DNA from 2 places in the Kitasatospora sp. NPDC042419 genome. Region 2 is predicted to be linked to the other one. Evidence: predicted binding sites of a transcription regulator. Region 2 holds the regulator's gene; the other holds the start of a gene.
The links. Region 2 encodes HrcA, which represses chaperone genes, less so after heat shock. Its sites were predicted from a motif close to TTNGCACTCNGNNNNNCNGAGTGCNAA; they were not measured.
Positions count from the first base shown of each region.

Region 1: groL (chaperonin GroEL) is a predicted target of HrcA. The motif match lies at 1,661-1,687, and genes of this name have one in related genera.

Region 1 covers NZ_JBWKAW010000011.1:7,636-11,045, reverse strand. Annotated here, with positions in the region: gene groL (chaperonin GroEL) at 1-1,502, opposite strand, end outside; gene AC067J_RS21360 (cold-shock protein) at 1,862-2,065, opposite strand; gene AC067J_RS21355 (ubiquitin-like small modifier protein 1) at 2,630-2,908, opposite strand; gene thrC (threonine synthase) at 3,034-3,410, opposite strand, start outside.
Region 2 covers NZ_JBWKAW010000001.1:727,039-730,448, reverse strand. Annotated here, with positions in the region: gene htpX (zinc metalloprotease HtpX) at 1-909, opposite strand, end outside; gene hrcA (heat-inducible transcriptional repressor HrcA) at 1,170-2,204, shown strand; gene dnaJ (molecular chaperone DnaJ) at 2,280-3,410, shown strand, end outside.

The sequences.
Region 1 (3,410 bases), on a different contig from region 2:
AGCGCGGACCGGGTGACCTTGGCCGGGTCGATGATGCCCTCGGCGATCAGGTCGACGTACTCGTTGGTCGCGGCGTTCAGGCCGTGGCCGGCGGGGAGGTTGCGCACCTTCTCCACCACGACGCCACCCTCGAGACCGGCGTTGGCCGCGATCTGCTTGATCGGGGCCTCCAGCGCGATCTTGACGATGTTGGCACCGGTGGCCTCGTCGCCCTCCAGCTCCAGCTTGTCGAACGCGACCGCGGCCTGCAGCAGGGCGACGCCACCACCGGCGACGATGCCCTCCTCGACGGCGGCCTTGGCGTTGCGCACCGCGTCCTCGATACGGTGCTTGCGCTCCTTGAGCTCGACCTCGGTCGCCGCGCCGGCCTTGATGACGGCCACGCCGCCGGCCAGCTTGGCGAGGCGCTCCTGGAGCTTCTCGCGGTCGTAGTCCGAGTCGCTGTTCTCGATCTCGACACGGATCTGGCTCACGCGGCCGGCGACCTGCTCGCCGTCGCCGCCACCGTCGACGATGGTCGTCTCGTCCTTGGTGATGACCACCTTGCGGGCGGTGCCCAGCAGGTCGAGGCCGGCGCTCTCCAGCTTCAGGCCCACCTCCTCGGCGATCACGGTGCCGCCGGTGAGGATGGCGATGTCCTGCAGCATGGCCTTGCGGCGGTCACCGAAGCCCGGGGCCTTGACGGCGACGGACTTGAAGGTGCCCTTGATCTTGTTCACGACCAGGGTCGACAGGGCCTCGGCCTCGACGTCCTCGGCGATGATGACCAGCGGCTTGCCGCTCTGCATGACCTTCTCCAGCAGCGGGAGCAGGTCCTTGACCGAGCCGATCTTGGAGTTGGCGATCAGGATGTACGGCTCGTCGAAGACGGCCTCCATGCGCTCCAGGTCGGTGGCGAAGTAGGCCGAGATGTAGCCCTTGTCGAAGCGCATGCCCTCGGTGAGCTCAAGCTCCAGACCGAAGGTGTTGCTCTCCTCGACGGTGATGACGCCTTCCTTGCCGACCTTGTCCATGGCCTCGGCGATGAGCTCGCCGATCTGGGTGTCGGCGGCCGAGATGGAGGCGGTGGAGGCGATCTGCTCCTTGGTCTCCACGTCCTTGGCCTGGGCCAGGAGCTGGTCGGAGACGGCGACGACGGCCTTCTCGATACCACGCTTCAGGGCCATCGGGTTGGCGCCGGCGGCGACGTTGCGCAGACCCTCGCGGACGAGCGCCTGGGCCAGCACGGTGGCGGTGGTGGTGCCGTCACCCGCGACGTCGTCGGTCTTCTTGGCGACCTCCTTGACGAGCTCCGCACCGATCTTCTCGTACGGGTCCTCGAGCTCGATCTCCTTGGCGATGGAGACACCGTCGTTGGTGATGGTGGGGGCGCCCCACTTCTTCTCCAGAACGACGTTGCGACCCTTGGGGCCGAGCGTGACCTTCACCGCGTCGGCGAGCTGGTTCATGCCACGCTCAAGGCCGCGGCGAGCTTCCTCATCAAAGGCGATGATCTTGGCCATCTGAAGTGGTCCTCCGGGACACGGTCGACTGCTCGGACCAAGGGGTGCCCGCGACGGACGGCCCTGGTGTGCGGGGGTCCCATTCCCCTACCGCTCCCTGGGGCCTCACCGACCCGGTCCGCTTATCACTCTCAAGCTGTGAGTGCTAACGCCAATGATTAGCACTCTGGGTGGGCGAGTGCAAGCCCAATCGGCGATCCGCGAGCCCTGCCGGGCCTCTCCGCGCGCCGCGCCGGACGGCCCCGCGACCGCGTCCGGACACGCCGACGGGCCCGTACGACACGTGCCGTACGGGCCCGCCGTGAAGCGAGAGGTGCACCAGCCGATGGGCCGAGCCGAACTCCTGGGTGTCGAAAAGGTCAGACCGCCGCGCGGACCATGTCCGCCTGCGGGCCCTTCTGCCCCTGAGAGATCTCGAACTCGACCCGCTGGCCCTCCTCAAGGGTGCGGTAGCCGTCCATCTGGATCGCGCTGTAGTGGACGAAGACGTCCGCACCACCGTCGACCGCGATGAAGCCGTAGCCCTTCTCCGCGTTGAACCACTTGACGGTGCCCTGAGCCATTCCGAACTCCCCTAGTGCTGTGCTGGCCCTTCACGCGCCCGCAGGTCTGCGGGCCCGGGTCTGGTTGGAGGCCGGCCCGGGGAACCCCCCCTGGGCGCAGCCGTGCACGCCACAATCCCCCCGACGCCGCCGGACGGTATCCGGCGAACGGGCGATTGCGTCGACCGCGGCTGAATGTATCCGGATCGACGCCCTCTGCAACAGGGTCAACGGTTGGGAATTCCCCGGTGTGATCAAGGGACAGTACGGGAGCAATCGGGAGGAAAGCCGCCTTTCCTCCCGGACATAGCGGACGGAATGCCCGAAATCCACTCCAGAATTCTGACACCGGCCTGACATGTTTCCCCGCCGCGGGCCGGTCGCCGGTCTCAACGACCGGACGGTCGGCGGCGGTACGGGTGCGGGCGGACCCGGTCACGGGGAGAGCGGGGAGGGGGCGGCTCTGTTCCCGGTCCAGCGACACTTTACTCCGACCGGGACAGAAAATATTCCCGCCAAAATACGACCGGCCGTCCGCGGCACGGAATTCCGTGCTGCGGACGGCCGGGAACGGCGAAAAGGCGCTCAGCAGCCGCCGGCCACCGCCGGAATGATCGAGACGCTCGCGCCGTCCTTGATCTCCGTCGCCAGGCCCTCGGCGAACCGCACGTCGTCGTCGTTCACGTAGACGTTCACGAAACGGCGCAGCTTGCCGGTGTCGTCCAGGATCCGCGCGGCGATCCCGGCGTGGTTCTTCTCCAGGTCGGCGATGACGTCACCCAGGGTGCCGCCCTCGGCGGAAACCTCGCTGGCGCCGCCGGTGTAGGTGCGCAGGATGGTCGGGATGCGGACGTTGGCGCTCATGGGGTCTTCTCCTCGATGCGGGGGCGGGGGCTGGCGGGGCTGGGGCTGGGGGCTGGCGGGGAGCCGTGACGGGGCGGGCCGGCGGTGCCGGCACCGGGGCCCGTCGGGGCGGACGGCCGGGCCGGTCAGGCGGACGCGAGGCCGGCGTCCCGGAACGACGCCAGCGTCGGCCGGATCACGGCGGTCATGCCGGCCTCCGAGACGGCGTCCAGCGTCTTGAGGCCGTCGCCGGTGTTGATCGCGACGGTCTCCTTCGACGGGTCCAGCTGCCCGGTCTCGACCAGCTTCTTGAGCACGCCGACGGTCACCCCGCCCGCGGTCTCGGCGAAGACGCCCTCGGTGCGGGCCAGCAGCCGGATCGCCGCCACGACCTCCTCGTCCGTCACGTCCTCCACCGCGCCGCCGGTGCGCCGGGCGATGTCGAGCACGTACGGGCCGTCGGCCGGGTTGCCGATCGCCAGCGACTTGGCGATGGTGTCGGGCTTGACCGGCCGGATCACGT
Region 2 (3,410 bases):
CCGGGTGGAGATCTCCGCCAGCTGCTCCAGCCGCTTCTCCAGCGTCGGGTGGGTGGAGAACAGCTGGGCGGCGGTCTCCCGGGCGTTCAGCGCGGGGGCGAAGTAGAAGGCGTTGTAGGCCTGCGACTGGCGCAGGTCCTTGGTCGGGATGGCGGCGATCTGGCCGGTCACCTTGGTGAGCGCCGACGCCAGCGCGCTGGGGCGGCCGGTGAGCTGGGCGGCGGCCCGGTCGGCGGCCAGCTCCCGGTAGCGGGAGAGCAGCCTGGTCAGCAGGAAGCTGATCGCGTAGACCACGATCGACACCAGCGGGATGACCAGGGCGGCGAGCGCGGCGTTGGAGTCGTTGCTGTTGCGGGCGCCGCCCATGAACCCGCCGTACATGGCGATCCGGGTCATGGCCCCGGCGAGGACGCCGAGGAAGCCGGCGATCGTCATCACGGCGACGTCCCGGTGGGCGACGTGCGACAGCTCGTGGGCGAGCACGCCCTCCAGTTCCTCGGGCTCCAGCCGGCGCAGCAGCCCGGTGGTGACGCAGACCACCGCGTTCTTCGGGTTGCGGCCGGTGGCGAAGGCGTTCGGCATGTCGTTGTCGGCGACCGCCACCCGGGGTTTGGGCATGTCGGCCAGCGCGCAGAGCCGGTCGACGGTGCCGTGCAGCTGGGGGTACTGCTCGGGGGTGACGCGGTGGGCGCCCATGGCGCGTTCGGTGATCCGGTCGCTGAACCAGAACTGGGCGACGAACAGGCCGCCGGAGATCAGGACGATGATCGGCCAGGCGCCGCGCAGCAGCACGATCAGCAGGCCGGTGAATCCGACGTACAGCAGCCCGATCACGAACATCGTGCCGACCATCCGGCCGGTCAGGCCGCGGTCGGGTGCGAAGCGGGTGTGGTGGCCCGAGGTCGACATCGCTGGTCCTCCGTTCGCCGTCCGCTTTCGATGCTGCCACCCGGCCGGGCCCGCGGCATCACCCGCGCGCCGCGAACTGCGGGCAGGATCACCCCGGCCGGGCCGTTCCTGAGGTCGGACCCGGGCCTTACACTGGCAGGTACGGTTCTGGCACTCGTGTGTTCCGAGTGCCAAGCCCGGGCCCTCCCAGAGGGGGCCGAAGCGACTCGAAACGGACACGTGTCACAACGGACAACGCGTGAAGACGGAGGTGCGTGCCCATGGCCGGTGAGGTCCGCCAGCTGGACGACCGCAAGCTCGCGGTGCTTCGCGCGATCGTCCAGGACTACGTGGGGACCGAGGAGCCGGTGGGTTCCAAGGCCCTGGTGGAGCGGCACAACCTCGGGGTCTCCCCGGCGACCGTCCGCAACGACATGGCCGCGCTGGAGGAGGACGGCTACATCCACCAGCCGCACACCAGCGCCGGGCGCATCCCCACCGACAAGGGGTACCGCCTGTTCGTGGACCGGCTGGCGGAGGTGAAGCCGATGAGCGCGCCCGAGCGGCGGGCGATCCGGCACTTCCTGGACGGGGCGGTCGACCTCGACGACGTGGTCGCCCGTACGGTCCGGCTGCTCGCCCAGCTGACCCGCCAGGTCGCTGTGGTGCAGTACCCCTCGCTCTCCCGTTCCACCGTGCGGCACATCGAGCTGGTCGCGCTGGCCCCGGCCAAGGTGATGCTGGTCCTGATCACCAACACCGGCCGGGTCGAGCAGCGGATGGTGGACTGCCCGGGGGCGGTCGGCGAGACCGTCCTTGCGGACCTCCGGGCCCGGATCAACGCGCGGGCCGCCGGACAGCGGCTGCCCGACGTCCCGGGGCTGCTGGAGGACCTGCCCGCCCAGTTCGAGGCGGGTGACCGGCCGACCGTCTCGACGGTCCTGGCGACGCTCTTCGAGGCGCTCGCCGAGCAGAACGAGGAACGGATCATGCTGGCCGGCACGGCCAACCTGACCCGTTTCGGCCACGACTTCCCGTTGACCATCCAGCCGGTGCTGGAGGCACTGGAGGAGCAGGTCATCCTGCTCCGCCTCCTGGGTGAGACCGCGGACGCCGGGATGACGGTCCGGATCGGGCGCGAGAACGCCTACGAGGGCCTCAATTCCACCTCCGTCGTCTCGGTCGGTTACGGTTCGGGCGACGAGAGCGTGGCCAAACTGGGTGTGATCGGTCCGACCCGGATGGACTATCCGGGCACAATGGGGGCGGTGCGAGCGGTGGCACGGTACGTGGGCCAGATCCTGGCCGAGTCGTAGGAAAGGCCACCGCCAGGACCCTGGCGGTGGTTCCAGTCGCAAGCACTTCTACAGGCGGAACAAGCGGAGCATTTGGTGGCCACGGACTACTACGCGGTACTCGGCGTCCGACGGGATGCGGGGCAGGACGAGATCAAGAAGGCGTTCCGGCGCCTGGCACGCGAACTGCACCCGGACGTCAACCCGGACCCGAAGACGCAGGAGCGGTTCAAGGAGATCAACGCCGCCTACGAGGTGCTCTCCGATCCGCAGAAGCGCCAGGTCTACGACCTCGGCGGCGACCCGCTGTCGCCGAACGGCGGCGCGGGCGGGCCGGGCGGCTTCGGCGCGGGCGCGGCGGGCTTCGGCTTCTCCGACATCATGGACGCCTTCTTCGGCGCGGCCTCCGGCCAGCGCGGCCCGCGCTCGCGGACCCGGCGCGGCCAGGACGCCATGATCCGGCTGGAGATCACCCTGGAGGAGGCCGCCTTCGGCACCACCAAGGAGCTCCAGGTCGACACGGCCGTCACCTGCACCACCTGCAGCGGCGAGGGCGCGGCCCCCGGCACCTCCGCGCAGACCTGTGACATGTGTCGCGGCAAGGGCGAGGTCTCCCAGGTCACCCGGTCCTTCCTGGGCCAGGTCATGACCTCCCGCCCCTGCCCGCAGTGCCAGGGCTTCGGCACCGTCGTGCCGACCCCGTGCCCGGAGTGCGCCGGCGACGGCCGGGTCCGCGCCCGCCGCACCCTGACGGTCAAGATCCCCGCCGGTGTCGACAACGGCACCCGGATCCAGTTGGCCGGCGAGGGCGAGGTCGGCCCCGGCGGCGGCCCGGCCGGCGACCTCTACGTCGAGATCGCCGAGACCAGCCACACGGTGTTCCAGCGGCGCGGCGACGACCTGCACTGCACCGTCACCATCCCGATGACGGCCGCCTCGCTCGGCACCCAGGTGCCGCTGCAGACGCTCGACGGGCTGGAGGAGGTCGACATCCGGCCCGGCACCCAGTCCGGCCAGTCGATCCCGCTGCACGGCCGCGGCATCACCCACCTGCGCGGCGGCGGCCGGGGCGACCTGATAGTGCACGTCGAGGTGCAGACGCCCACCAAGCTCGACGCCGAGCAGGAGGAGCTGCTGCGCCGCCTCGCGGTGCTGCGCGGCGAGGAGCGGCCGTCCGGCCAGTTCGCGCCCGGGCAGCAGGGGCTGTTCTCCCGGCTGAAGGACGCC